3 regions of the Oerskovia gallyi genome follow, and region 3 is predicted to be linked to each of the others. Evidence: riboswitches for the same ligand, from Rfam matches in the RefSeq annotation. Region 3 holds a riboswitch; each other region holds the start of a gene.
What was found. A riboswitch is a leader RNA that binds a small molecule or an ion and turns the genes downstream of it on or off. The one in region 3 is predicted to bind thiamine pyrophosphate.

Region 1 (9,853 bases), on a different contig from region 3:
CCTGGTCGAGGCAGCACACTTCGACCCGATCACCGTGGCCCGCTCCGCACGCCGTCACAAGCTGCCCTCCGAGGCGGCCAAGCGCTTCGAGCGCGGTGCGGACCCGGCACTGCCGCCCGTCGCCGCCCAGCGCGTCGTCGACCTGCTCGTCGAGCTCGGCGGCGGCACGGTGGACGACGCCGTGAGCGACCTCAACACGGTCCCGCCCGTCGCCCCGATCGTGTTCCCGATCCACGAGGCCGAGCGTCTCGTGGGCGTTCCGTACACCTCGGAGCAGGTGCGTGGCGTGCTCGCGGAGATCGGCTGCACGGTCCGTGACCTCGACGGCGGCACCACCCTCGAGGTCACGCCGCCGACGTGGCGTCCCGACCTGACCGGTGCCGCAGAGCTCGTCGAGGAGATCGCCCGACTCGTCGGCTACGACAAGATCCCGTCGATCCTGCCGCCCGCCCCGGCGGGTCGCGGGCTCACGACCTCGCAGCAGCTGCGTCGTTCGGTCGCGCGCGCCCTCGCGGAGGCCGGGTTCGTCGAGACGCTCAGCTACCCGTTCGTGAACCCGCAGTCGCACGACGACCTGCGCCTGCCCGCGGACGACGACCGTCGCCGAGCGCTGCGGCTCGTCAACCCGCTCGCGGACGACCACCCCGAGATGCGCACGAACCTGCTGACGACGCTGCTCGGCACGCTCAAGCGCAACGTGGGACGCGGCAACACGGACCTCGCGATCTTCGAGATCGGCCTCGTGACGCGCCCCGTGCCCGGTGCACCGGCAGCCCCGCAGCTCCCGGGCGGCGTCCGCCCGAGCGAGCAGGACCTCGAGACGCTGCAGGCCGCTGTGCCGCCGCAGCCTCGCCGGGTCGCGGGCGTCCTGACCGGCCAGCGTGTGGCCTCGGGCTGGTGGGGCGCGGGTCGTGCGGCCGACTGGACCGACGCGCTGGCCGCCGCCCGGCTCGTGGCCGAGCGCGTCGGGGCCCGCGTGAGCGTGGTCGCCGACCACGACCACGCGCCCTGGCACCCGGGCCGGACCGCGAGGCTCGAGCTGTCGGACGGGGCCGTCGTCGGGCACGCGGGCGAGCTGCACCCCAAGGTGCTCGAGACGCTCGGCCTGCCCGCGCGGACCGTGGCGTTCGAGGTCGACCTCGACGCGCTGATCGCCGCCGCCCCGGGCCAGCCCGTCCAGGCGGAGCCCGTCTCGTCGTTCCCGCTCGCCAAGGAGGACCTGGCGCTCGTCGTCGACGCCTCCGTGCCGGCCTCGGCCGTGCGTGCCGCGATCGAGGAAGGCGCGGGGGACCTGCTCGAGGAGCTCGCGCTGTTCGACGTCTACACCGGCCCCCAGGTCGGCGAGGGCAAGAAGTCGCTCGCGTTCTCGCTGCGCCTGCGCGGCACCGACCGCACGCTCACCGCGGAGGACTCCGCGGCCGTGCGTGCCGCGGCGGTCGCTGCGGCGCACGAGAAGGTCGGGGCCGAGCTCCGTGGCTGACGTCACCACCGTGGCCCCCGCGCGCACCGCCCTCGTCACGGGTGGTGCGCGCGGGATCGGCCGCGCGGTCGTGCTGGGTCTCGCCCGTGCGGGCCTCGACGTCGCGGTCCTGGGCCGGGACGCGTCCCGCGTGGACGACGTCGCCGCCCAGGTCCGCGCCCTGGGTCGCCGCTCCGTGGGTCTGGTCGCGGACGTGGGCGACCCCACCGCCGTGGACGCGGCCGTCGCGCGGGCCGAGGCGGAGCTGGGCGGGATCGACCTCCTGGTCAACAACGCCGGGCGCATCGACGCCGAGGTGCCGCTGTGGGAGGCCGACCCGGACGAGTGGTGGTCCGTCATGGAGACCAACGTGCGCGGGCCCTTCCTGCTCGCACGGGCGCTCGTCCCCGGGATGCTCGCGCGGGGTGGGGGACGCGTCGTCGACCTCAGCTCTGGTGCCGGCTCGCACGACATGGACGGCGCGACCGCCTACAACGCGAGCAAGACGGCGCTGCTGCGCATCGGGTCGAACCTGCACCTGTCGGGCCATGCCCGCGGGCTGCGGACGTTCGAGGTCTCGCCAGGCGTGGTGCAGACCGACCTGACCGCGTCGATGGACATGCACGTGGGGCGCACCGAGTGGACGCCCGTGGAGCGCACGGTCGAGATGATCGTCGCGATCGCGGCCGGCGAGCTCGACGCGTGGTCGGGGACCTTCGTGCGGGTCACGCACGACTCGCCCGCGTCGCTGCGAGCGGCTGCCGCTGCCGGCTCTCGCGGCGTGGAGGCCGTGCCCGGACCCGAGGCGCGTCGGTTGCGCGTGACGCGCTTCGGCGACGACGACCCCATGCCGGGAGCGCTTCCCGCGCGCTGATCTCGCGCCGTCCGACGGTCAGTGGTGGTGACCGTGCCGGCCGAGGGTCTCCACGGCGGTGGCCCCCGGCCGGGTCCACTGCGGCACGGGACGCGTGGTCTCGCTCCAGCCGGCGACGCCGTCCGCGTCCGAGCGCCAGAACCAGCCCGGGTCGCGCCCCTCGGGCCACCCGTCCGGCTGCGCCTCCCAGGCCTCGCTACGGCCGTGGGGCGTCATGTCGAGCAGGGCGAACGCCGGGTTGGTCGGCTCGGTGCCGCGACCTGTCGTCCGGTAGGTGAGGAACACGTCGTCGCCGTCGCGCAGGAAGCACGAGAGGTACCCCATCTCGCCGCCCACGGGCGCGTCCAGGTCGCGCACCGAGAACCAGGGCTGGGTGTAGCCCATGAACTCGACGAACGGGGCGACCTCGTCCCACGCCCCGGTCGTGACGATGGCGAACGAGACGCCGCGCGCGTTGAGGTAGACGGCGTCCTTCAGGTTCCAGGCCGTCCAGGTGCAGCCCTCGCACTGGCCCTGGTGCGGTGCGCCGTCGTGCCACATGTGCTGGTAGATCACGAGCTCGTCGCGCCCCTGGAACAGCTCCACGAACGGGACCGGCCCGTCGGGGCCGACGACCTTCACGGTGCCGTCGATCCTCGCCATGGGCAGTCGCCGTCGGGCAGCCGCGATGGCGTCTCCCTCGTGCGTGTGGGCCTTCTCGCGGTCCAGGAGCTCGTCCCGAGCGGCCTCCCAGGTAGCCAGGTCGACGACGGGCGGTCGGGCGGACCTCGGTGTGGTCGAGTCGTCGGGCGGGGTCGTCATGGTGTCCTCCGTGCGGGCTCGGGCAGGGGCGCACGGCGCGCTCCTGCGGTCACGAGGGCAGACTCGGGACCGGGCCGGAACTCATCGTCAGTGGTTGCGGCGACCCCGCGAGGCGCCGAACGGCCCGCCCACGAACAGCCCCAGCCCGAGCACGAAGCCGAAGTCGTACCAGTTGCCGTTGTTGTGGACCTCGTAGATGTTCACCGTGTCGGTGAACAGCGAGACCACGAACGTGACGGGGACGATGACGCCCTGCCACAGGCCGAGCCAGAACCCGGCCGGGCTGCCGTCCGCGGTGGGCGTGCCGACGTCGGGGTTGGGACCGGGAGCGCAGGCCGCGAGCGCGAGCGCCCCGACGACCAGCGCGGCGGCGAGGGCGATGCGCCGGGCTCGTGGTGACGTGAGCGTGGGGCGGGCGGTACGTGCGCTCTCGTGGGGCGAGACGTCGTGCGTCGGGTGCATGGCCGACCTCCTCGTGGCTGGACCGGACGGTCGCCCCCAGCATCCGCCGCCGCGCGCTCCGGCTCAACCGGAGGCTCGCGTCGAATGCTCGGTCACTCGGACGCGGGCAGCCGCCGGGTCCCGCCGATGACGAGCGTGACGTCGACGTCGACGTCCGCGAGCCCGGCCTCGTCGAGGGCCGTGCGCAGGGTGGCGGGGTCGGCCTCGGGGGCCGGGCCGATCGCCTCGATCCTCAGGACGGACCCGCTGAAGGAGATCCCGGTGACCGTCCACTGCTCCTGCTCGGCCCACTCGGCGGCGACGGGGGCGGCGGCGATCTTGTCGGCGTTCTGCCGCAGGACGTGCTGGCTGATCGCACTGAGGGGCACCGCCACGACGAGCAGCGCCGCCGCGACCGTGACGAGGCTCGCGCCGCGCAGCGGCCCCACGAACCTCTCGGCCTCGCCCGCGGCCGTGCGGACCTGGAACAGCAGGAAGACGAGCGTGCCGGTCGCGATGATCGCGGCGACGTTGGTCGCGAACAGCAGGAGAGCCCCCAGGGCCTGGTCCGGGGCGCCCGACTCGAGCGTGAGGCCGACGACCGCGAGCGGCGGGACGAGCGAGATCGCGATCGCGACGCCGGGCAGCGCGTCCGACACGTCGGCCCGCACCAGGGCGAAGGCCCCGACGGCTCCGGTCGCGAGCGCCGCGAGCAGGTCGATGAGCTGGGGCGTCACGCGGCCCGCGACCTGGCTGTTGGTCGCCGCGACGATCTCGATCGGGACGAACAGGCCGACGAGGTAGCCGGTCGCGACCACCCCGGCGGCGCCCGCGACGACCAGGAGCGCCGACGAGGTCAGGTTCCGGTGGTCGTTGAGGACGATCGCGAGCGCCGTCCCGACGATGGGCGTCATGAGGGGAGCGACGATCATGGCGCCGATCACGGTGGCCGTGCTGTCGGCCGCGACACCCGCCGACGCGATGACGGCCGCGAGGATCAGCAGGGTCCAGAAGGTGGCCTGCCGGGACCTCGCCGTCGGCCCCTCGGAGATGAACAACGCCGTGGTCATCCGCTGGATGTCGGCCGTCGTGACGCGCATGCTGCCTCCCACGGGTGCTGATCGTGCCCTCAGCATCACAGGGGGTCGTCGTGTGCGCTCGGTGTGCCCGCGCGGACGCGGCGCACGCGCTGTCAGGTCTTGAGGGCCTTGCGGGCCGCGCTCGCGACCGTGCTGCGGTTCGCGATGGCCGCCGTCTCCTCCGTGGGGTCTGCGGCCACCAGGAGCAGCCGCTCGTGGGCGAGGTCGCTCCCGGTGCTCCCGAGGGCACGGACCGCCCAGTACCGGGCGTCGACGTCCGGTACGGACGCGTGGGCGAGGAGCCAGACCGTCTGGTCGGGCTCGATCGTCCCCAGGGCGCTCGCGACGTACCCGAGGAGCGGGAACCGGTGCTCGACGAGCTCGCGCCGCAACGCGTCGACGGCGTCCGGGCCTCCGATGCCGGCCAGTGCGCGGGCCGCGGCCTCCCGCACGACGTGCTCCGGGTCGCCGAGCCGGGCGATGAGGTGCGGTACTGCCTCGTGCGCGTCCAGGTCACCGAGCACCTCGCAGCCGACACTCCGCTCGTAGGTGGCGGGGGAGCCGAGCAGGGTGAGGGCGTAGGGGACGGCTCCCCGGAATCCCGCCCGAGCGCACGCTGCCGTGAGGTACCAGGTGGCCGACACCCCGGACTCGAGAGCGCGCATCATCGCCGGTTCGAGCGATGGGTCCGCGAAGGCGTAGAGGCGGTTGAGAGTCCGCTCGAACGTGCCGATCGGGAACCGCTCGAAGTGCAGCACGACGTCACGCAGGGCCTCGACGGCGCCCTGGTCGTCGTCCATGGCCCGCGCGGCGGCGTCGTCGACCGCGTCCTCGTGGACCTCGGGGTCCGGGTCGAGAAGCCGGGGGACCAGGTCGGCGGTCATCGCGCGGCCGAGCCGAGCGACCGACGCGCGGGGGAGTGGGAGCAGCGGACCATGCGGCGAGCATAGGGGTGCTCGCCGCGCGGCCTCTTCTCGGCAGGTCCGCTACGGTGGTGGCCCCACCTGCCTGACCTGACCCACCTGCCCCCTCTGTCGACGACGACCACCGAGGTGACCGCCATGTCCCGCCGTACGGCACTGCTCGTCGGAGTCCTGGCCGTGTCGTGCGGCTCGCTCGCGCTCGGGGCCGCGCTCGGCGCGGCCGGCCCTGTGGCCGCACCCGCCGAGGGGCCGTGGGTCGTCCAGGTCGAGGGTCCGTCGGAGGGCGACGGGGAGTGCGCGGCGGATCCGGCCGTCGACTACGCCCTGACCCCGGCGATCATGCCGCCGGTCGGGACGTCGTTCGGACTGGTCCCCGACGCCACCCGCGCCGACCTGGAGCGTGTCGTGTCGTGCCTCGAGAAGTACGTGTCGACGTCGCGGATCACTGTCGTCGCGACCGGTACCCCGACGTCCCCCTGACCGGGGCGACGGACGAGCCGACCGTGCTGGTGCCACCTGGCGAGCTCCTGCCCGCGGGCGGGCCGTCCGCCCGCTAGAGTTCCCTGCGAAGACACGGGGTGCCCGCTCCCACGAGCCGGGCTGAGATCACACCCGTCGAACCTGATCTAGCTAGCACTAGCGAAGGGATGTCGGCAATGTCGCTTGCTGCCACTACACCTGTCCTGCCCGCACCTGCCCGCACGCCTGCGGCGGACGCCGTGGTCGCGGACGAGCACGGCGCGTCGCGGGGGCCCGAGCCTTCCCGCCCCCGCGTCCTGTCGATCGCGGGCACCGACCCGACGGGGGGCGCCGGGATCCAGGCCGACCTCAAGGCGTTCGCGGCCCACGGCGCGTACGGCATGGCCGTCACGACGGCCCTGGTCGCCCAGAACACGCACGGCGTCCGCACGGTCCACGTCCCTGGCGCGGAGTTCCTCGCCGAACAGCTCGACGCGGTCTCGGACGACGTGGTGATCGACGCCGTGAAGATCGGCATGGTCGCCGACGAGCCCAACGCGCGCGCCATCGCCGCGTGGCTCGGGCGCGTGCAGCCGCCGTTCGTGGTGCTCGACCCCGTCATGGTCGCCACGAGCGGCCACCGGCTCCTCGACGAGGGGGCCGAGCAGGCCGTGTGCGAGCTGGTCGCTCTCGCGGACCTCGTGACCCCCAACCTCCCCGAGCTCGCCGTCCTCGTCGGCGAGCAGGTTGCGACCACCTGGCCCGACGCCCTCGCCCAGGCGAGGCGGCTGCACGTGGCGAGCGGCGCCGTCGTGCTCCTGAAGGGTGGTCATCTCACCGGGGAGGAGTCGCCCGACGCCCTGGTGGGCGCTCGCGGGCCCGACGACGTCACGACCTTCTCGGCGCCCCGCGTCGACACCGTGCACACCCACGGGACCGGGTGCTCGCTCTCGGCGGCGGTCGCCGCGCTGCGTCCCCGGCGGGACGGCTGGGAGAGCGCGACGCGCGACGCCAAGGCCTGGCTGAGCGGCGCGCTGCGGGCCGGGGGAGCGCTGGCCGTGGGCACGGGGCGCGGACCCGTCGACCACCTGGCGCACCTGCCCACGCTCGGGCAGCGGACGTTCTCCGAGGAGGCCTGGGAGCGCATCGCGGGGTGGCGCGAGGCCGTCGAGCGCATGGGCTTCGTGCGGGCGCTCGCGGACGGGAGCCTCTCAGCGGGGGACTTCGGGTTCTACCTCGCGCAGGATGCCGCGTACCTCGCCGAGTACTCGCGCGTGCTGTCGCGGGCGAGCCGGCTCGCGCCCACGCCCGAGGCGCGGCAGTTCTTCGCGGGGGCCGCGGTCGAGTCGCTCGAGGTCGAGCAGGCGCTGCACCGCGACTGGTTGGGCGAGCACGCCGGGATGGACCGTGGGGCGGTCGAGAGCGTCGACCCGTCTCCCGTGACGGCCGCCTACACGAACCACCTCCACGCGGCCTCGAACGGGTCCTACGCGGAGACGGTCGCGGCCCTGCTGCCGTGCTACTGGCTGTACTCGCACATCGGCGACGTCCTGGTGCGCCGGGCGGGGGACCTCGACGGGCATCCTTACGCACGGTGGATCGCACTCTACGGCGACCCGGCCTTCGCCGAGGCGACGCGCGCCGCGTGCTCGTTCGCCGACGAGGCCGCGCGCTGGGCCTCGCCCGCCGAGCGCGAGCGGATGCTGCGCGCGTTCGAGCTGTCCTCGATGCACGAGTACCTGTTCTTCGAGCAGGGGCTGACGCGACCGACCTGGCCGGCGCCGCCCCGCGCTGCGCACTGAGCTCCCGCCGAGAAGTGAGCAGATGCCCCGGATCGGGCTCGAACCGGGGCATCTGCCCACTTCTCGGCGCGGGAAGCGCTACGCGCTCTGCGCGCCGTCCGCCGGGTACCCGCAGTCGTACCCCGGCGGCCACCAGCGCCACGTCGTGGTGACCTCGCTGGTCGAGACGCCCGCGGGGCGGTCGGCCAGGCACTGCGTGCGCATCTGGTCGAGCCCGACGGTCAGGTAGTACACCGCGAGCACGCCCGTGAAGACGACCAGGAGGACCGTCAGCGCCAGGCGCAGGCGCCGGTCGGAGCGGCGGGTGGGTTCGTCCTCGCCGGGTCGTGGCGGGACCCAGTCCCAGCTCACGAGGCGGGGTCCGTGGCCGGCCCGGGCGTCGTGCCGGTGCCGGCGTCGAGGCCGGGGACGAGCAGCACCTTGCCGGTCGTCGCGCGCCCCTCCAGGGCGCGGTGCGCGTCGGCCGCGCGTGCCAGCGGGAACGTCGCCCCCACGCGGACGTCGAGGTCACCCGAGGCGACGAGCGCGATGACCTCGCTCGCCCGGTCGAGGAGCTCGGCGCGCGTCGCGGTGTAGTCGTCGAGCTTGGGGCGCGTCGTGAACAGCGAACCGCCCTTGTTGAGACGCTGCAGGTCGAACGGCGGCACCTGGCCCGAGGACCCGCCGAACAGCACGAGCATGCCGCGGCGGCGCAGCGAGGCGAGGGACGCCTCGAACGTGTCCTTGCCGACCGAGTCGTAGACGACGGCGACGCCGCGCCCGCCCGTGAGGTCGCGCACGATCGCGGGCAGCTCGGTCGTCAGGTCGTCGAGCTCGGCGTAGTTCACGACGTCGGACGCACCGGCCGCGCGCGACAGCTCGGCCTTGGCGTCGGTCGAGACGGTCGTGATGACGCGCGCACCGCGGCGCACCGCGAGCTGGGTCGCGAGCAGCCCGACGCCGCCGGCCCCTGCGTGCAGCAGCACGTCGTCGCCGGGCTGGACCGGGTACGTCGACGTCACGAGGTAGTGGGCCGTGAGCCCCTGCAGGCCGACGGCTGCCGCGACGCGCAGGTCGACCGACGCAGGTACCGGGATCGCGACGTCCGCGGGGACGACCACCTGCTCGGCGTACGACCCGTGCGCGTTGGTCCACGCGACGTGGTCGCCGGGCCCGAAGTCGGCGACCCCCGGGCCGACGGCCGCGACGACGCCCGCGCCTTCGGTGCCGACCACGTGCGGGTACTCCATCGCGTACACCCCCGCCCGACGGTACGTGTCGATGAAGTTGACCCCGGCCGCCGCGACGTCGACGAGGAGCTCGCCGGGGCCCGGGACGGGGGTCGGGAGCTCGACGAGCTCGAGGACGTCGGGGCCACCTGCCTGGAGTGCCTGGATCGCGCGCATGGGGTCAGCCTAGGTGGCGGGGGTGGTCCTGGGCGCCCCAGGGTTCCTCCCGGCTCTCACACTCGACGACCCCGCGCATCGAGGGGCTCACGGGCGACCTTCGCGTGGACGGCGTCGAGGTGCCGGCGGCTCGACGCGGCGGCTCGGTCGGCGTCACGGTCCCGGACGGCGTCGAGGATCGCCTCGTGGGCGTCCTGGTCGTGCCGGTGGCGCTCGCCCGCGCCGTCGAGCTCGATCATGTCGACCATCGCCCGACGCAGGCGGGGGACGAACGTGGCGAACAGGTCGGTCAGGACCGCGTTGTGCGCGGCGTCGACGACCGCGCGGTGGAAGGCCAGGTCGGCGTCGACGTACTCCTGGGCGCTCGCGGTCGCCGGTACCTCGCCGCGACCCGCGAGCGCCGTGGCGAGGGCGCGGAGGTCGGCCGGGGTGCGGCGGGTCGCGGCGAGCCGGGCGGCCTCGGTCTCCAGGGCGCCGCGGACCTCGAGCACGTCGACGACCTCGCCGCGCCGCAGGACCTCCTCCCAGTCCTCGCTCGCCTCGGCCCGGACGACGTAGACGCCCGAGCCCTGGCGGCTCTCGAGCACGCCCTTGCCCGCGAGCTGACGGATGGCCTCGCGCACGGTCGAG
Region 2 (9,853 bases), on a different contig from region 3:
CCGCAGGTCACGGCCTCCCCGGAGGTGACCGTCGTCGGCAGCCTGAACATGGACATCCGGCTGACCGTCGACCGGATCCCGCGCTCGGGCGAGACCATCAGCGCGGCCGGGCTCAAGCGCTCGCCCGGCGGCAAAGGGGCCAACCAGGCCGTCGCCGCCGCGCGCCTGGGCCGTCGCGTCGCGATGGTCGGGGCCGTCGGGGACGACGACGCGGGCCGCGCGATCACGACCCGACTCCTGGCCGAGGGGCTCGACGTCGCGTCGGTCGCGATCTCCGAGCAGCCCACCGGCACCGCCGTGATCCTCTGGGAGCAGCCCGAGTCCACGATCGTCATCGAGGCGGGCGCCAACGGCGACGTCGACGAGCAGTTCGTCGACTCGCGCGACGCCGCGGTCCGGGCGGTCGCCGACGCACAGGTCGTCCTGTGCCAGTGCGAGACCCCGCTCGGTGCGCTCGCCGCCGTCACGCGCCTCGCGACCGGGACGACGATCCTCAACCCGGCCCCCGCGGTCCCGGTCCCGACCGAGATCCGCGACCGATTCGACGTCCTGGTCCCCAACCGGTTCGAGCTCGCGACCCTCGCGGGCGCGAACGAGGCCCCCGGGTCGCTCGCCGACGTCGTGGCCATGGTCCGAGGTCTCGCCTTCCCGGGCGACGTCGTCGTGACCCTCGGGGCCGACGGCTCGGTCGTGGTGCCCCGCGACGGGCTGCCGACCCCCGTCCCCGCCGTGCGCGTCGACGCGATCGACACGACCGCCGCGGGCGACAGCTTCTGCGCAGCGCTCGCCGACGGGCTGCTGCGCGGGGAGGACCTCGTCGGGGCCGCCCGCTGGGCAGCCCGCGTCGCGGCCGTCACGACCACTCGCGACGGGGCCATCGAGTCCCTGCCGCTCGCCGACGAGGTGCCCGCCGCACCGCAGGACCCCACGCCGGAGCACTGACCCTCACGACCCGTCCGACCGCACGACCCCCACCCCGCACGACCCCCACCCAGCCCGACCACTCAGCGTCGACCCAGGGCTGGCCGTTCGATCGGTCCACCGATCCGACGTACCGTCGAAAGATGAAAGGCACGGCCAAGCAATGAAGCACACCACGCCGGAGACCGCCTCCCGCTCGGGAGGCGCCCAGACGGTCGCTCCGTCGCACCGCAACAAGGTCAAGAGCACCGCGACCGCGCTCCTCGTCCTCGCGACCGTCCTCGCCGGAGCCCTCGGCCCCATGCAGGCCGCGGTCAACGGTCAGCTCGGCAAGACGATCGGCGACGGTCACGCGGCCGCCCTCATCTCGTTCGGCACGGGCCTGGTCCTGATGTTCGTCATCGTGTTCGCGCGCCCCGTGACGCGGCGCGAGGCGCTCTCGATCCCGAGCCTCATCAAGGGCCGCACGATCCCGTGGTGGAACTTCCTCGCGGGCCTCTGCGGCGCCGTCATCGTGCTCTCGGAGGGCGTGACGGTCGGCGTCCTGGGCGTCGCGACGTTCCAGATCTCGCTCATCTCGGGTCTGGTCATCTCGGGCGTGATCTGCGACCGCCTGGGCGTCACGGCCTCGGTCAAGCAGCCGCTCACGTTCTTCCGCCTCGCGGGCGCCGTCCTCGCGATCGTCGCGACCGTCATCGTCATCTCGCCGAACTTCTCGACCCCGCACACGATCGCCCTCGCGATCATGCCGTTCGTCGGCGGTCTCCTCGCCGGCTGGCAGCCCGCAGGCAACGCCGCGGTCGCCGACGCCACGGGCTCGATGCTCGTCTCGATCGGCTGGAACTTCCTGGTCGGCTTCACGGCCCTGGGCATCGCCTACGGGATCCGCGCCATGACCTCGGGCGTCGACTTCCAGCTGCCGCCCACGTGGTGGATGTACCTCGGCGGCCCGCTCGGCCTCCTCTCGATCGCGCTCATGGCGCTGCTCGTCCGTGGCCTCGGGCTGCTGCTCCTGGGCCTCGCGTCCACGGCGGGCCAGCTCGTCGGCTCGCTCCTGATCGACTGGGCCGTCCCGTCGCTCGGCCACACGATCTACGCGGCCACGATCATCGGCACCGTGATCGCGCTCGTCGCGGCGGTGATCGGCATGATCCCGTCCGGTAAGTCGACCGAGACCTCGTCCGGCGTGAGCGGGGACGCAGCAGTGGCCGCCGCCGTCGGCGGTGGTGAGGCAGGAGAGGTGAGCCCGCGATGAACGTCACGCCGGCCGGATTCGTCCAGACGGTCACCGGACCCGTCGCGGTGCACGACTTGGGGCTGACCCTGCCCCACGAGCACCTGTTCAACGACCTGTCGGGAGTGCTCGACGCGCCCAGCTACGAGTTCTCCCGAGCCGTGGTCCGCGAGCCCGTTTCGGCGTCGGTCGCCTGGGCCCTGCGCCAGGACCCGTACTGCTGCGCCGACAACATCGCCGACAAGCCCGTCGCCGCGGTCGAGGCGGAGATCCGCAGCTTCGCGGCCCTCGGTGGACGGACCGTCGTGGACGCGACGTCGAGCGAGGCGATCGGGCGCAACCCTGAGCGCCTCGCGGACGTCGCGAGCCGCACCGGCCTCAACGTCGTCATGGGCGCGGGCGCCTACCTCGAGAAGTTCGAGGGCGAGCGCATCACGGCCCAGGCCGTGGAGGCCCAGGCCGCGGCGATCTCGCGCGAGCTGTCGGACGGCGTGGGGGACACGGGCATCCGGCCCGGCGTGATCGGGGAGATCGGCGTCTCGCCGGACTTCACCGCGGGGGAGCGGGCGTCGCTGCGCGCCTCGGCACTGGCGCAGCTCGAGCACCCGCACGTCGCCATGCAGATCCACCTGCCGGGCTGGCAGCGTCGCGCGCACGAGATCCTCGACCTCGTGCTCGACGAGGTGGGCGTGCGGCCGGAGAAGGTCGTGCTGTGCCACATGGACCCCTCGGCCGAGGACCCCGCGTACCAGCGGGCCGTCGCGGAGCGGGGCGTGTGGCTCGAGTTCGACATGGTCGGCATGGACATCACCTACCCCAAGGAGGGCGTCTCGCCCGACCCGCACACCACGGCGGGCGCGGTGCACCGGCTCATCGACGCGGGGTTCGCGGGCCAGGTGCTCATGAGCCACGACGTGTTCCTCAAGCAGATGTGGGTGCAGAACGGCGGGAACGGGTTCGCCTACGTGCCCACGGTCTTCACCGAGATGCTCGCGCAGCGCGGGGTCGAGCGTGAGGTGCTGCGCCGCCTGACGCACGAGAACCCGGCGACGATGCTGACGGCGTGACCGGGTGACCGTGTGACCGGGTGACGGTGTGTGACCGCGAGGTAGGACGTGCTGCGCGAGGTAGTGCGCGGTGCGTTCTACCTCGCGCAGCACGTCCTACCTCGGCCCCGTGCTCCGGCCCGACGGCGGGGCGACCGTCGAGCGGTCGGCGCGCCACGTCGTCGGGCCGGTGGAAGACTCGGCCCATGCGATTCCGGACCACGATCCTCCAGAGCGGCAAGACGGCCACCGGCATCCCCGTGCCGGACGACGTGGTCGCCGCGCTCGACGCGGGCAAGCGTGTGCCGGTGCGCGTCACGGTCGGCGGGCACACCTACCGCAGCTCGGTCGCGCCGTACCAGGGCCGGTTCATGATCGCGCTCAGCGCCGAGAACCGGGAGGCCGCAGGGGTGTCGGGCGGCGACGAGGTGGACGTCGACATCGAGGTCGACGACGCCCCGCGCGAGGTCGCCGTGCCCGACGACCTCGCCGCCGTGCTCACGCCCACGGCGCGCGCCGCGTTCGACGCCCTGTCGTTCAGCCGCCGCCGCGCGCTGGTCGAGCCGATCGAGGCCGCGAAGACCCCCGAGACCCGGCAGCGGCGCATCGACAAGGCCGTCGAGGCCATCGCGGGACCGGCTCCCGGCACGTAGGGCCGTCGACGTGGAAGGCGCTGCGCGAGGCCCCCCTACTTCGAGCCCGAACCCGCCACGCCACCGAGCAGCGCGAAGGCGCTCTCCGCGGTGTCGACCAGCACGGTCGGGTTCGCGAGCACGGCCGGGTCCGTGGCTGCGAGCTGCACGGTCACGACGTAGCTGTCGCCCTCCGCGTCCTCCGCGAGCCACGATCCGGCCAGGACGCCCGGCGCGCTGCCACCCTTGAACGCGACGTAGGGCCACGCCTCGGCGTCGACCTCGATGCCGGGGTTGACCGAGAGCACCTCGCGCACGACGGGGTCCTGCTCGCCGCGCTCGTGCAACCAGACGTGTGCGGCGCACAGGTCCGACGACGTCGCGAACCAGTCGACGTCGTCCTGCCAGACGGGCGTGGTCACTCCCGCAGGGTCGACGTCGAGGGGCCCACCGGGCAGCGCGTCGAGCATCGCGCGCCGCTCCGCGGTGCCGGCCGCCGCCCACCCGGTGGCCTGCGACGGCGCTCCCCAGGCGATCGCGAACGCGTCGCGGGTCGTGAGGAACGGGGTGTTGAGCGACGGGTCCACGTGCCCCAGCGCGCCCTGCGCGCGTTCGACCGCGTCGCGTCCCACGGCCTGGACCAGCAGGTCGGTCGCGGTGTTGTCGCTGATCGAGATCATGAGCCCGGCCGCCTCACGCACCGTGACCACGGTGCCCGCGGGCGCGTCCTGGAGCTGGCCACCGGGCAGCGACCGCACGTCGTCGGTCACGGTGAGCGCGTCGTCCCAGGTCAGCGTCCCGGCCTCGACGGCCTGCGACACGGCGCCCAGCACGTAGAGCTTGAAGATCGAGCCGAGCGGCAGCACCTCGTCCGCGTCCGAGCCGCCGGGGGCCTCCTCGACCGGCCGGCACGTCCCGTCGTCCAGGACCTGGGCCACGAGCAGCGAGCTCCGTGCGTCCACGGCGTCGAGACGTTCGCCCAGCTCGTCCCAGCTCTCGGCGGGCTCACGGTGCGGGTCGTCGCCCGGGCCGAAGAAGAGGGTCTCGATGCGGCTGTCCGCGTCGACCCCGATCTGCATCGTGAAGAACTGACCGCTCGCGCCGACGATCGTCAGCGCGGCCTGCTGCTCGCCCGGGCCGACCGCGTCGACCGAGACCGGCACCCACTCCTGGTCCGCGCGGAGCTGCTCCAGCACGGGCACGAGCTGTGCGGCGGGCACCTGGTCCAGGAACGACCGCGCGAACCGCCGCTCGAGCGTCGCGGCGTCGGGGGACGCGTCCGCGTTGAGCACCTCGAGGACCCACCCTGCCGCCTTGCCGACGGTCCCGCCCGGCAGCGCGACCGCGGTCGGGGCCACGCTCGGCGTGGGCGACACCACGGAGCCGGGGCCGGGCGACGAGCACCCGGTCAGTGCGAGCCCCACGACGAGGAGGCCTCCTACGAGGGACGAGCGACGGCGTCGGGCAGCAGGAGGGGAGGGCATCGGGACACCCTACGGAACACCCCTCGCACGGCGGGCGCGGACCCGCCGGGGCCGCCCGACCTCGACCTCAGGACGCGCGCGCGACGAAGCGCTTCACGACCCGCTTGGCCTCGCGTCCCGCGAACCGGCGCGCGAACACGCTCGCGGCAGCCGCCGCGGCGGCGAACGTCACGGCGCTGATGATGCCGACCTCCGGGTCGTCCAGGTCCTTGGGCGCGTCGTGCCCCGTCGCCTTGGCCCACGCATAGCTCACGGCCTTCTGGGCGATCCAGCCTGCGGCCAGCGTCAGTGCGACGGTCGTGACCTTCTCGGCGAGGGTCTGCTCGTTCTCGGCCATGTGTGTTCCTCCGGTGAGGGTGAGGCGGGCGGGGCGGTGCCGCCGTCGTACCCGCAGGCCCGACGGCGAAGCTCACTCCCACCGTAGGCGGCCCCCGGGGCGCCGCGCTCCCCGGGGGACGTCACCCGCGAGAGCCCTGCCCGCGCCGTCGGGCCGCGGTGTAAAGTCGCAGGTGAACGACAGGGGAGCGCCGACCGTCCGGGAGACACCGGGCAACGGGCGCTGAGAGTGCGGACCACCGCAGACCCTCGAACCTGATCCGGTTAGCACCGGTGGAGGAAGTCGGGCTTCTCTAGCCTCGCTCACGGGACCTCCCGTGCGCGAGGTCCCCCTCCTGTGACGTCCAAGGAGGACACGTGAACACCATCAGTACCCGCCGCGGCACCCCCCGCAGGCTAGGCCTGGGGCTCGTCGGCGGGATCGGCGCGCTGGCCCTCGCGGCCTGCGCTGGCAGCACGGGCGCGGGATCGGGCGAGAGCGGGTCGAGCGCCGCGAGCAGCACCGTCACCCTCGTCACGCACGACTCGTTCAACGTCAGCGAGGACGTCCTCGCCGCGTTCGAGAAGGAGTCCGGGCTGACCGTCAAGCAGGTCGCCCCCGGCGACGGCGGAGCGCTCGTCAACCAGCTCGTGCTCACCAAGGGCTCGCCGCTGGGCGACGTCGTGTTCGGCATCGACAACTCGTTCGCGACGCGCGCGATCGACGAGGGCGTGCTCGAGCCCTACACGCCCGCGGGCCTGGCCGACTCGGCCGCGCAGTACGCGGTCGGCGACGGCGCGCTCACACCCGTGGACCTGGGCGACGTGTGCGTCAACGTCGACCACACCTGGTTCGCCGACAAGGGCCTCGCGGAGCCCGTGACCCTCGACGACCTCACCAAGCCCGAGTACAAGGACCTGCTCGTCGTCACCAACCCCGCGACGTCGTCGCCCGGGCTGTCGTTCCTGCTCGCGACGGTCGGCGCCTACGGAGAGGACGGCTGGGAAGGTTACTGGGCCGAGCTCAAGGACAACGGCGTCAAGGTCGTCGACGGCTGGTCCGACGCCTACTCGGTCGACTTCTCGGGCTCCGAGGGCAAGGGCCCACGCCCCCTCGCGCTGTCCTACTCCACGTCGCCCGCGTTCACCGTCTCTGAGGACGGGGCCTCGACCAGCACGGGCGCGCTGCTCGACACCTGCTTCCGCCAGGTCGAGTACGCGGGCGTGCTCGCCGGCGCCGAGAACCCCGAGGGTGCCAAGAAGCTCGTCGACTTCCTCGTGAGCGACGCGTTCCAGGCCGACATCGCGGACAACATGTACATGTACCCCGCGAACGCGGACGTCGCTCTGCCCGAGGGCTGGGCCGAGTTCGCGCCGCTGTCCCCGGCGCCGTTCGAGGTCGCTCCCGCCGACATCACTGCGCACCGCGACGAGTGGATCAAGGCGTGGACGTCGACGGTGATCGGCTGAGCACGATGCCCGTGAGCCGCGGCGTGCCCGCGGCCGTGCAGCGCGGCGGGCGGGTCCTCCTGTGGGGGCTCGCCGCCGGGCTGCCGCTGCTGTTCCTCGGGGTGTTCTTCGCGTGGCCCGTCGTGACGCTGGTCGCGCGCGGGTTCGTGACCCAGGACGCCTCGGGTGCCTCGCTGGACCTCTCCGGCTTTGCCGAGGTGTTCTCCGAGCCGCGGACCTGGCGCATCGTCGGGCTCACGCTGTGGCAGGGCGTCCTCGGGACCGTGATCTCGCTGCTGCTCGGCGTGCCCGGCGCCTACGTGCTGTACCGGTGCAGGTTCCGGGGGCGCACGTTCCTGCGGGCCTTCGTGACCGTGCCGTTCGTGCTGCCGACCGTCGTGGTCGGCGTCGCGTTCCGCTCGCTGCTCGTCGAGGGCGGGCTGCTCGGGTTCCTGCGGCTCGACGGCACGTTCGGGGCGATCGTCCTGGCGCTCGTGTTCTTCAACTACTCGGTCGTGGTCCGCACGGTCGGCGGGCTGTGGGAGCACCTCGACCCGCGCGCTGAGGAGGCGGCCCGCGCCCTCGGCGCCTCGCCCTGGCGTGCGTTCCGGTCCGTGACGCTGCCGTCCCTGGCGCCGGCCATCGCGTCCGCGGCGTCGATCGTGTTTCTGTTCTGCGCGACGGCGTTCGGCGTCGTGCTCGTCCTGGGCGGCGTCCAGTACGGGACCATCGAGACCGAGATCTGGATCCAGACCACCCAGTTCCTCGACCTGCGCACCGCGGCCGTGCTGTCGGTGGTGCAGCTCGTGGTCGTCGTGGTCGCGCTGAGCGTCGCGAACCGGACCCGCTCCCGGCGCGAGCGCGCCCTCAACCTGTCCGCCGCGACGTCCGCTGCCCGGCCGCTGCGCCTGCGGGCCGACGCCGCCCCGCTCGCGGTGACCGCCGTCGTCGTGCTGGGCCTGATCGCGCTGCCGCTCGTCAACCTCCTCGTCCGGTCGTTCCAGACCCCCGCCGGGTGGAGCCTCGCGAACTACGCGAACCTCGGCACGACCGGCGGTCGCAACGCCCTGACCGTGACCGTGTGGGAGGCGACCGCGAACTCGCTGCGCACCGCGGCGCTCGCGACGCTCATCGCGGTCGTGATCGGGGGGCTCGTGGCTCTCGTCGTCTCGCGGCGGCCCCGGTCCCGCACGGCGCGGCGCGCGATCGGCGCGCTCGACTCGGTCTTCATGCTCCCGCTCGGCGTGTCCGCCGTCACGGTCGGGTTCGGCTTCCTCATCACGCTCGACAAGCCGCTCGGCCTCGACGTGGACCTGCGGACCTCGGGGATGCTCGTCCCGATCGCCCAGGCGGTCGTCGCGATCCCGCTCGTCGTGCGGACCGTTCTGCCCGTGCTGCGCGCGATCGACCCGCGCCTGCGCGAGGCCGCCGCGACCCTCGGGGCGTCGCCCGCCCGCGTGTTCGCCGCGGTCGACGGTCCCATCGCCGCCCGGTCGCTGGGCCTCGCGATCGGGTTCGCGTTCGCGGTCTCGCTCGGGGAGTTCGGGGCGACGTCGTTCCTGGCCCGCCCCGACACCGCGACCCTCCCCGTCGTGATCTTCCGGCTCATCGGGCGGCCCGGCGCGGAGAACTACGGGATGGCGCTCGCCGCGAGCGTCGTCCTCGCGGTGCTCACCGCGACGGTCATGATGGTGGCGGAGCGCCTGCGCGGCGACCGCTCGGCAGGAGAGTTCTGATGGACGGAGCCCAGGTGGTGGAGCGAACGACCGGTGGTCCCACGGCGTCGCATGACCCTCACGAGGTCTCGGCGGGCCGGGGGCTCGCGGTGCGTGACGTCGTCGTGCGCTACGCGGACCCTGCGTCCGGCAGAGGACCAGGGACGACGGCGGTGCGCGGCGTGAGCCTCGACCTCGCCCCGGGCGACGTGCTCGCGCTGCTCGGCCCGAGCGGGTGCGGCAAGTCGAGCCTGCTGCGCGCGGTCGCGGGGCTCGAACCCGTGGCCGCCGGGTCCGTGTCCTGGGACGGGCGCGACCTCGCGGGCGTGCCCGTGCACCGGCGCGGGTTCGGGCTCATGTTCCAGGAGGGGCAGCTGTTCCCGCACCGCGACGTCGCGGGGAACGTGGCGTTCGGCCTGCGGATGGCAGGCGTGAAGCGCCCCGCCGCGGCGGGACGGGTGGCCGAGCTGCTCGACCTCGTGGGCCTCGCGGGGTACGCGCAGCGACCCGTCGCGACGCTCAGCGGCGGCGAGCGCCAGCGCGTCGCGCTCGCCCGCGCGCTCGCCCCGGAGCCGCAGCTCCTGCTGCTCGACGAGCCGCTGTCCGCGCTCGACCGCGGGCTGCGCGACCGGCTCGCGGGCGACCTACGCGCCGCGCTCGTCGCGACCGGGACCACCGCGCTGTTCGTCACGCACGACCACGACGAGGCCTTCACCGTGGCCGACCGCGTCGCCGTCATGGACGCCGGACGGCTGCTCCAGGTCGCCGCACCCGAGGACCTGTGGCGCGCGCCCGCGTCGCGGCGGGTCGCGGAGTTCCTGGGGTACCAGGCCTTCGTGCGAGCGACGGAGGGTGGGCCCGCGGGCGACGGCGCGCTGCTGGCGATCGGGCCGACGGGGCTCGTGCTCGCGACTCCTCGTCCCGCCGGTGTGCCAGAACGGGCGAGGGGTGGTTCTGACAGCTCGGCGGGGTGGGCCGGCACGGTCGTGCGCAGCAGCTTCCGCCGCGGGCGCACCGAGGTCACGGTCGACGTGGACCTCGGCGCGGGGGCCCAGCG
Region 3 (9,853 bases):
CGGGCAACACCTGGGTGCAGGTCTTCGGGTACTGAGCGCCCGGAGTGCCCGAGTCGTCCCCTTGTCGGGCGAGCGGGCGCGGCGCACGACATACTCAGGTGTGAACCCGTCCCAGGAACAAGCGCCCGAGACCGCCGCCCAGCAACGCCTCGACCACGCGCCGCTCCGCTCGGCCGTGATCGTCAACCCGAATCGCGTCGAAGGCCTCGACGAGCTCCGCAGCACCATCGAGACCCAGCTCGCCGACGCCGGCTGGCCCACCCCCGCCTGGCTCGAGACGACCGCGGAGGACCCCGGCACGGGCCAGGCCCGCCAGGCCGTGGAGGACGGTGCCGAGGTCGTGTTCGTGAGCGGCGGCGACGGTACCGTGCGTGCCTGCATCGAAGGGCTCGTCGGGACCGACGCCGCCCTCGCGGTCCTCCCCGGAGGCACCGGGAACCTCCTCGCAGGCAACCTCGGCATCCCGCCCCGTCCCGAGGACGGCATCCGCCTCGCGCTCGACCGCGGCCGTCGGGCCGTGGACATCGGCGAGGTCGACGGGCAGGCCTTCGCCGTCATGGCCGGCATGGGCCTCGACGCCGCGATGATGGAGGACGCCCCGACCGCGCTCAAGGCCAAGGCCGGGGTGCTCGCGTACGTCGTCTCCGCGTTCAAGCACCTCGCCGACGACGAGATGAAGGTCGAGGTGCGCGTCGACGACAGGCCGGTGCTGCGCCGTCGGGCGCGGACCGTGGTCGTCGGGAACGTCGGCAAGCTCCAGGCGGGCGTCAACCTGCTGCCCGACGCCGAGCCCGACAACGGCCAGATGGACGTCGCGATCATCGCGCCCCGCAACCTCGGCCACTGGGTACAGCTCCTCGTCGGCGTGCTGCGCGGCAAGGGGCGCGTCCCCAACATGGAGGTGCTGCGCGGGTCGCGGATCTCCGTGATCTCCGACCGGCCCCAGCCGCGCCAGCTCGACGGCGACGTGATCGAGCCCGCGAAGAAGCTCGAGGTCAGCGTCCGCGCCGGGGCGCTGTGGGTGTGCGTGTACCAGCCCGACACGTCGGACGACATCGCGGAGGGGGCGCCGGCCGAGGGCTGATCCCCTCCCCGAGCGGTAGGGCGCGTCAGGGCGCGACGACGGCAGGACAGGTGTGGGCTGAGTGGAGGCCGGACGGCACGGCGGGCACGGGGAGACGCGCTCCCCGGGACGTGCTGAGGCGGGTGGAACGACGGTGTACGACGAGTCATGGGCGTTCACCCCGCCGAGCCCGGCATGGTGTGGTGCCGAGCCCGACGACCTGGGCGCGTCTACGTGGTTACCAGGTCGTACGTCCAGTTCAGATAGTGAGAAGTCCTGACGAATCCCTTGTGGGATGGTGCCGGGTCCTGCCAGCCTGGCTCCGCAGGGGCTTCTCAAAGCGGCGTCGTGCTCCGCGTACCTTCACCCGGGTGAGAACACGCCCGGGTACGCGCTGGTGACGAACTACACCTGCGGGGGTGCGAAGGCTGGAATGACCTACCAGAACCCCGCCACCGGCACCAAGGTCACGACGTGGCCGGCACTGTGGGCGGGTCCGGGCCAGAACTCCAAGACCGGCACTGTGAACTCGTCCTGGGTGACCAACCGGCTCGTTGCATTTGCCTGATTCACCAGTAGTAGCTGAGTTGGCGTAGAGGCGGCCGACGCGCCCAGGGGTGCGTCGGTCGCTCCAGGTGTGGATGGAGTGGTGATCTGAGTGCAGCGAATGTGTTGGACAGGGGCAGCGATAGCGACGGTCCTGATGCTGGGGGCGTGCTCTACTGACGGCACGTCCGAGGGCCCTGAGGCTTCTCCGTGGGAGCCTGATGTTCGTGCGCTCGCGGAATCCACGTCTATCGATCTGGTGCGCCACATCGCCCAGGACGGAACGCTCGAGGAGCACGAGTACCGGGAGGTCCAGGACGCGTTCATCGCCTGCATGGGTGACCGTGGGCTTGCGGTCGAGACCTGGGTTGACGAGTTCGGTGTGGAGTCATATCAGACCGAAGGGGAATACACCGAGGAGCTCAAGTCCGTCCAGGACGAATGTGAGATCAGTGTGGGTCTCCGGGAGGTCGTGCCGCTCTACACGGTGATCACGACAAACCCGAACAGGGTGGACTTCAACGAGCTCATCGCGCAGTGTCTCCGCGAGTTCAAAGTCGTTGACGAGACGTACACCGGTGAACAGTACGCACAAGACCTCAAGGACCAGAACCTGCCGGGCACGGGTTCGCCAGAGTCGTCGCTATGCCTCACCGATCCCCTGCAGGCGATGGAAAACCGAGAGTGATCCGTGGGCGGCGACGCCCACGGGGCAGCGGGCCGGAGGCGCAGGCGGGCGTGAACCTGCAGCGGGCGCCTTGGAGAGCTTCAGAAACCAGACGGTCAGAGACTCAACGCAGATGAGGGTGTTGGGCTGGTTGGCTGAGTCGGGTCGGGGAGGGGACGAGGTCCCCCAGGATGCGGGTTCTCACACTGCCCGTCCGGAAGACCTCGACGTACCTGACGCGAATACTGGCAGGCTCGCGGGAGCCCGCAGAACGAGGACGTGCCGCAGGTAATCGCGGACTGCCTGGTCTGCGGTGGGCAAAGGGACACAACAATGAGGAGGCGAGTCCAGAGCAGTGAGGCCTCCGGCGGCGCCTCGAGGGGCGGAGCGCGATGGAACCGTCGGCCGCTATCGTGCGTGCTCAAAGCAGCGGGCAGCTTCCGCGTCGCAGGGGTCGCACACCTGGGGGGAGAGCACATGCTGAGGACTGTTCGACGACGGGGGGCGGGGGCGTCGCTGGGGACCGCTCTGGCGGTGGCCTTGGTGACCGGGTGCTCGGGTGAGTCCGAGGTGCGCAATCCTTACGCGGCCGAGTTCGCCAAGGCCCGCGATGAAGTCACCGCAGAGGTTTCCCGAGCGATTCTCGAGGACGACGTCATCACCGCCGCCGAGTACGACCAGGTCAAGGACGAGTCGGTCCAGTGCATGCGGGACCAGGGGCTCGCGGCCAGTCGCACCCAGGAAGGCGGGGTCAAGGTCGAGGGCGTCGGCTCGACCTGGGACACCCCGCAGGACCAGCTCGACGCGGATCGCGCGCGCAGGGAAGCGATCATGGCCGAGTGCGAGGAGAAGGTCGATCTCGCCGTGCTTGAGGCCCTCTACTGGGCGGTGGCCGACAACCCGGAGAACACGGATCTGATGCAGGCCGTCGCCGACTGCCTGGTCCGCGGCGGTCATCGCGACGAGGGCTATGACAAGGCGGACTACATCGAGGAGATGTCGAGCTACGGGACCGGCATGAACGTCGCCGACGACGGTTCGACGACAGAGACTCCGGGAGCGCTGGCCGGGCAAGCGCCACCTCTTGAGATGACGGCCTGCGAGCGGGACCCGGAGCAGTAGTCCCCGACATCACGACGTCGACATCACGACGTCGACATCACGACATCGCACACCCCGGCAGCAACCACGCATGCGCACCACCCGAGGAGCAGCAGTGACCAGAGATCGACGCCCCGCCCGGCCCAGGGCCGCAAGCTCAGGAGCGGCCCGCGTGGGCGCGCTCGCGCTCGCGGCGGTGGTGCTGCTCGCGGGGGGTGTCACGGCGGGCATGGCGTTGGCGCCGCAGGCGGAACCGCAGAGCGTGCGGAGTGCGACGCCACCCGCAACCGTTCCGGTCTCGCGTCAGGTGTTCGACGACGCCCGCAAGGTCAAGGTCACCCCGGTCGTCGCGGAGGAGGGCACGCTGTCCGTCGCGGACCAGGGCAAGGTCACGCGCTCGGTGTGCGCCCCGGGGGCCGTGATCGAGTCGGGATCGAGCCCGGCCACGGTCGACGACCGTCCGGTCGTGGCGCTCGCGACGTCGATCCCGTTGTGGCGGGACCTGGCTCCCACGGCCAAGGGCGACGACGTGAAGGCCCTGCAGGTCGAGCTCACTCGCCTCGGGCACAAGGTGAGCGCGGACGGCACCTACGGCGACACGACCAAGGCCGCCGTGACCAAGCTGTTCAAGGCTGCGGGCGTGGCCAAGCCGACCGGGGACCTGCCGGTGGCGTCAGTGCTGTGGCTGCCTGCGTCGTCGGTCACGGTCAAGGCGTGCGAGGTGCCCGTGGGAGCCGCGACGTCCGAGGAGGCGTTCGCGACGACCGCCGGGACGCTGGTCTCGCTCGGCCTGTCGGACACTCTCTCCAACGTCACGCCCGGGGACCGCGTGCTGCGCCTGGGCGAGCTGAGCGCACCGGTCGGGGAGGGCGGTGTGGTCACGGACCCGACGTTCCTCGAGGCCGTGCGCGGCAGCATGGAGTTCGCCGGGTGGCAGCGCACCGAGGGGTCCGAGCCGTTGACGCTCGAGTACGTGCTGGCCGCGCCTCTCGACGTGTCGGTCGTGCCACCGGGGTCGCTGTTCGCGCTGAGCGGTGCGACCGGTTGCGTGAGCGCGGACGGCACGGCGTACCCCGTGACGGTCGTCGCGTCGAGCCTGGGGCAGACCCTCGTGACGTTCGACGGCCTCGACGCGGCGGCCGCTCCCACCGAGGTCAAGCTCACCTCGCAGGAGGAGGGCCAGACGTGCCGGTAGGGGGCAAGCGGCTGGTCGGGGCGGGGTTGGGGCACGCGTTCCCCGGCACCGGGCTGCTCTTCGCCGGACTGGACCTGGAGATCGTGGCGGGCGAGGTGGTCGCGCTCGTCGGGCCCTCGGGCAGCGGCAAGTCGACGCTCCTGAGCATCGTCGCGGGCTGGGAGCGCCCCACGCAGGGGCAGGTCGAGCGCGTCGGGGTCGCCACGACGGGGTGGGTCTTCCAGAACCCGCACGGTGTCGCGCGTCGCGCCGCCCTCGACCACGTGGTGCTGCCGCTGCTGGCGCGCGGACTGCGCCGCCCCGACGCCGAGGACCGGGCTGCCGAGATCCTGGCGCGCTTCAACCTGACGTCGGTCGCCGACCGACCCTTCCGGGCGCTGTCGGGCGGAGAGGCCCAGCGGCTCATGCTCTCGCGTGCCGTGGCCCTGGCCCCGGATCTGCTCCTGGTCGACGAGCCCACCGCGCAGCTCGACCTGCGCACGGCCGCGACAGTCAACGAGGTCCTGGCCGGCATCGCCCAGGACGACTCGATCGTCGTGGTCGCCACGCACGACCCGCACACGCGCGACGCCTGCACGCGCGTGATCGACCTCGCCGACTTCCAGTCCGCGGAGGTCGCGGCGTGACCGCCACCGAGCAGGGCCCCGTGCCCGACGGCGCGGCGGGACCCGGCCTGGCCACGTCCCCGGGCGCCTCGCACCGTCCCGGTGGCGCACAGCCCCTCGGTCAGGTCACGGGTTCAGCAACCCCCACCGTGCCCGACGGCGGAGCGCACCTCCGCGCGGAGGCGAGTGGCGGCGTCGGGCCGGGGGAGAAGCCCGCGCGACCAGTGCGGGCGCGTGCCATGCGGGCCGCGTCCGTGGTGTCCGAGGCGTGGCGGAACGTCGGGTCCGGCACGACGCGCGCGACCTTGTTCGCGGCGGTGCTCGTCGTGGTCGTGGGGGCGCTCGCCGCGGTCGACGTGCGTGCGGTCGCGGGCGTGATCGAGGGCGCCCGTGAGTACCGGGACGCGGGCGCGAGCGTGCAGATCCTCGAGGCCACCGGGCAGGTCGACGGGGCACGCTGCGAGGCCCTCGCAGGGGTCGACGGCGTGAACGCCGCCGGAGCCCTGCGGACGGGGGATCCCGTGCGGGCGCTCAACCTGCCGTCGAGCGAGCTGACCGGCTTCGAGGCGACCCCCGGGCTGCTCGGCGCGCTCGACCGCGGCCGGGTCGCCGGGGCGGGACTGTGGCTGTCCGCGGACCTGGCCGAGGCGCTCGGCGCGTCCGCCGGTGACTCGATCGCGACGAGCACCGGTCCCGCGCGGGTCGGCGCCGTCTACCCGTACCCCGACGACGGGCGCGACCGCGCGCTCGGTTACGCAGCAGTCGCGCCGGTGCCTGCGGCGGGACTGTTCGACTCGTGCTGGGTCGAGATCTGGCCCGTGGAGCCCGAGACGGCGACGCTCCTGCGCACGACCATCGTCGCCGACTCAGCCTCCGAGGTTCAGCCCACCCAGAAGCAGCTCAACGGCCGGCTCGGCGCGACGTACGACGCGAGCGCCGAGTTCAGGGATCGTCTGACGAAGCCCGCGCCGATCGCCGCCGCCTTCCTGGGGTTGGCCCTGGGCTTCGCCGCGATTCGTCTGCGCCGCCTCGAGCTCGCCGCAGCCCTGCACGCCCGGGTCCCGCGCTCGGCGCTGACCTGGCAGGTGCTCCTGGAGACCGCGGCGTGGACCGGTGCCGCCGTGATCGTGACCGTTCCGGTGCTGTGGTGGCTCGCCGCCGATGCCGGCCTTCCCGCCGACCACCTCAGCACCTGGGTCATCGGCATGCGGACCGTCCTCGCGGGAGCGGGCGCGGTGCTCGTCGGAGCGGTCGTCGGGGCGCTCGCGACCCGGGAGAAGCACCTGTTCAAGTACTTCAAGGAGAGGTGACGGACCTCGACGCTGGGTGAGCCGGGCTGATCGCGGGACGCCCGCGCCGCCGTCGTGCAACCTGCGCTACGGTGACGACCGCACCACCCAGCACCACCGCACCACCAGCACGACCCACAACTCCACACACCCACGGGAGCTCGCAGCAGCGAGCTGAGAGGGCGGCTCAGCGCCGCCGACCGTTCGAACCTGTTCGGATCATGCCGACGTAGGGAGAGAGCAATGAGCTCTGAGACCGCTGTGCCCGCGCACACCATCACGACCGGACCCATCGCCGGGTCTGCCAAGGTGCACCACCCGGTCCCGGGCGCGGAGCACCTGCGCGTCCCCGAGCGCCGCGTGCTCCTGAGCAACGGCGAGCACCTGGACCTGTACGACACCTCGGGCCCGTACACCGAGGTCGACGACCCGGCGGCGTTCGACCTCGCGGGCGGGCTGCCCGCGCTGCGGGCGTCGTGGCTGCGGCCCGACGCCGTCGCCACCGAGCACGGCACGGGCGGCGCCCGCACGCAGCTCGCTTGGGCGCGGGCCGGGGTCATCACCGACGAGATGCGCTTCGTCGCGGCGCGCGAGGGCGTCGACGTCGAGCTCGTGCGGGACGAGGTGGCCCGCGGCCGGGCCGTGATCCCGGCCAACCGCCGGCACCCCGAGATCGAGCCCATGATCATCGGCAAGGCGTTCGGCGTGAAGATCAACGCGAACATCGGCAACTCGGCCGTGACGTCCTCGATCGAGGAGGAGGTCGAGAAGATGGTGTGGGCCGCGCGCTGGGGCGCCGACACCCTCATGGACCTCTCGACGGGCAAGGACATCCACGAGACCCGCGAGTGGGTGCTGCGCAACTCCCCGATCCCCGTGGGGACCGTGCCGCTCTACCAGGCGCTCGAGAAGGTCAAGGGCGACCCCGCGAGGCTCACGTGGGAGATCTACCGCGACACCGTGATCGAGCAGGCCGAGCAGGGCGTCGACTACATGACCGTGCACGCGGGCGTCCTGCTGCGCTACGTCCCGCTGACCGCGCGCCGCGTCACGGGCATCGTGTCCCGGGGCGGCTCGATCATGGCCGCCTGGTGCCTCGCGCACCACCAGGAGTCGTTCCTGTACACGCACTTCGCAGAGCTGTGCGAGATCCTGCGCGACTACGACGTGACGTTCTCGCTCGGCGACGGCCTGCGACCGGGGTCGATCGCGGACGCCAACGACGCGGCCCAGTTCGCCGAGCTGCGCACGCTGGGCGAGCTGACCAAGGTCGCGAAGTCCTACGGCGTGCAGGTCATGATCGAGGGTCCGGGGCACGTCCCGATGCACAAGATCGTCGAGAACGTGCGCCTCGAGGAGGAGCTGTGCGAGGAGGCGCCGTTCTACACGCTCGGCCCCCTCGCGACCGACATCGCGCCCGCCTACGACCACATCACGTCCGCGATCGGGGCCGCGATCATCGCCCAGGCCGGGACCGCGATGCTCTGCTACGTCACGCCCAAGGAGCATCTGGGGCTGCCCGACCGCGACGACGTCAAGACGGGCGTCATCACGTACCGGATCGCGGCGCACTCGGCCGACCTCGCCAAGGGGCACCCGCGCGCGCAGCTGCGGGACGACGCGCTGTCCCGTGCCCGGTTCGAGTTCCGCTGGCACGACCAGTTCGCGCTCTCCCTCGACCCCGACACCGCGCGCGCCTTCCACGACGAGACCCTGCCGGCCGAGCCCGCCAAGACCGCGCACTTCTGCTCGATGTGCGGGCCCAAGTTCTGCTCGATGCGGATCTCCGCGGACGTGCGCGAGTACGCCGAGAAGAACGGCCTGACCTCGGTCGAGGCGATCGAGGCGGGCATGGCGGAGAAGTCGAGCGAGTTCACGGACGCGGGCGGCCGGGTCTACCTGCCGGTCGCGGGCGGCTGAGCCGCCGCCCGGCCACCTGCCCGACCGCTGAGTGCGGAGTACTTGTCGTCGAACGAGCCGATCGACGACAAGTACTCCGCACTCAGCGGGGGCCCGGCGTGTTCAGGGGGTGCCGGGCGCCGCGATCCCGTGCTCGTACGCCCACACCACGAGCTGGACGCGATCGCGCAGGCCCGTCTTGGTCATGATCCGGCTCAGGTGCGACTTCACGGTGCTCGCCTCGAGGAACAGTGTCGAGGCGATCTCGGCGTTCGACTGCCCCCGGCACAGCAGCGCCAGGATGTCGTGCTCGCGCGAGGTGAGCAGACCTGAGGCGACGTCGTCCGGGGACGCGGGGGACCGCCGTCGGGCGAACTCGTCGATCACGCGCCGCGTGAGCGTGTGGTCGACGAGCCCCTCGCCCGACGCCACGCGCCGCACCGCGTCGACCAGGACGTCGGGCTCGGCGTCCTTGAGCAGGAACCCGCTCGCCCCGGCCTCCAGGGCGCCGAACACGTAGTCGTCGAGGTCGAACGTGCTCACCACGAGCACCGGGACCGGGTCGACGACGCCGGGACCCGCGAGCGCGCGCGTCGCCGTGATGCCGTCCCCGCCGGGCATGCGGACGTCCATGCACACGACGTCGGGGCGCTCGCGGCGTGCGACGCGCACGGCGTCGGCCCCGTTCGACGCTTCGCCGACGACCTCGAAGCCCTCGCTCTCGAGGATCACGGTGAAGCCTGCGCGGACGACGGCCTGGTCGTCGACCAGCACCACTCGGGTCATGGGGCCTCCTGCCCGACGGCGGAGCCCGGCTCGTCCGCGGACGTCGCCGAGCGCTGGGGGATGGTGGGGGACACGGGGTCGACCGGCCGGGGGACCGTGAGCCGGACCCGCCAGCCGTCGCCGGGCACGGGGCCGGCGTCGAGCGTCCCGCCGACGAGGTGCGCGCGCTCGGTCATGCCGATGAGGCCGTGGCCGGGCGGGGCCGGGGCGGCAGGGGCGCCGGGCGCTGGGCTGCCCGGCCCAGGCGGCCCGGCCCGGCCACCCGAGCCGATCGCCGCGACGGGCAACCGGTTGGTCACCGTGACGACGAGCGCGGCCTGCTGGTGGTCGGTGACGACCTCGATCGCGCGCCCGGGCGCGTGCCGGCGCGCGTTGGTCAGCGCCTCCTGGAGCACGCGGTAGACCGTGAGCTGGACGGCGGGGGACAGGCCGAACGGCTCGCCGAGCCGCACGTCGCGCACCTCGGCGCCGGCGCTGCGCGCGAGGTCGAGCAGCTCGTCCGCGTCGTCGAGCGTGGGCTGCGGTGCGGCCGGTGCCTCCTCGCCCGGCTCGCCGGGGCCGGTCTGCGACGAGCTGCGCAGGATGCCGACGACCAGGCGCAGGTTGTCGAGCGTCTCGCGTCCCTGGGTGCGGATCCAGCGCATCGACTCCTTGGCGCGCTCGGGGTCGCGGTCGACCAGGCGCTCGGCCGCGGCCGCCTGC

Region 1: another riboswitch for thiamine pyrophosphate. It lies ahead of thiD (bifunctional hydroxymethylpyrimidine kinase/phosphomethylpyrimidine kinase); the one in region 3 lies ahead of thiC (phosphomethylpyrimidine synthase ThiC).
Region 2: another riboswitch for thiamine pyrophosphate. It lies ahead of H9640_RS08490 (thiamine ABC transporter substrate-binding protein); the one in region 3 lies ahead of thiC (phosphomethylpyrimidine synthase ThiC).

Annotation. Positions count from the first base shown of each region.
Region 1 is NZ_JACSQE010000007.1:239,056-248,908, forward strand. It holds gene pheT (phenylalanine--tRNA ligase subunit beta) at 1-1,480, shown strand, start outside; gene H9640_RS10825 (SDR family NAD(P)-dependent oxidoreductase) at 1,473-2,333, shown strand; gene H9640_RS10830 (DUF899 family protein) at 2,352-3,134, opposite strand; gene H9640_RS10835 (hypothetical protein) at 3,222-3,596, opposite strand; gene H9640_RS10840 (DUF389 domain-containing protein) at 3,689-4,675, opposite strand; gene H9640_RS10845 (HEAT repeat domain-containing protein) at 4,768-5,538, opposite strand; gene H9640_RS10850 (hypothetical protein) at 5,716-6,057, shown strand; TPP riboswitch at 6,142-6,242, shown strand; gene thiD (bifunctional hydroxymethylpyrimidine kinase/phosphomethylpyrimidine kinase) at 6,234-7,838, shown strand; gene H9640_RS10860 (hypothetical protein) at 7,917-8,189, opposite strand; gene H9640_RS10865 (quinone oxidoreductase family protein) at 8,186-9,223, opposite strand; gene H9640_RS10870 (FadR/GntR family transcriptional regulator) at 9,280-9,853, opposite strand, start outside.
Region 2 is NZ_JACSQE010000005.1:266,324-276,176, forward strand. It holds gene H9640_RS08460 (ribokinase) at 1-942, shown strand, start outside; gene H9640_RS08465 (DMT family transporter) at 1,085-2,176, shown strand; gene H9640_RS08470 (phosphotriesterase family protein) at 2,173-3,222, shown strand; gene H9640_RS08475 (YdeI/OmpD-associated family protein) at 3,408-3,854, shown strand; gene H9640_RS08480 (serine hydrolase) at 3,890-5,317, opposite strand; gene H9640_RS08485 (DUF4235 domain-containing protein) at 5,385-5,654, opposite strand; TPP riboswitch at 5,826-5,952, shown strand; gene H9640_RS08490 (thiamine ABC transporter substrate-binding protein) at 6,011-7,102, shown strand; gene H9640_RS08495 (ABC transporter permease) at 7,108-8,817, shown strand; gene H9640_RS08500 (ABC transporter ATP-binding protein) at 8,979-9,853, shown strand, end outside.
Region 3 is NZ_JACSQE010000004.1:14,634-24,486, reverse strand. It holds gene H9640_RS19055 (CAP domain-containing protein) at 1-35, shown strand, start outside; gene H9640_RS05870 (diacylglycerol/lipid kinase family protein) at 101-1,084, shown strand; gene H9640_RS19410 (hypothetical protein) at 1,497-1,631, shown strand; gene H9640_RS05865 (hypothetical protein) at 1,869-2,297, shown strand; gene H9640_RS05860 (hypothetical protein) at 2,811-3,398, shown strand; gene H9640_RS05855 (peptidoglycan-binding domain-containing protein) at 3,550-4,572, shown strand; gene H9640_RS05850 (ABC transporter ATP-binding protein) at 4,563-5,198, shown strand; gene H9640_RS05845 (hypothetical protein) at 5,195-6,487, shown strand; TPP riboswitch at 6,610-6,719, shown strand; gene thiC (phosphomethylpyrimidine synthase ThiC) at 6,710-8,386, shown strand; gene H9640_RS05835 (response regulator) at 8,489-9,151, opposite strand; gene H9640_RS19590 (sensor histidine kinase) at 9,148-9,853, opposite strand, start outside.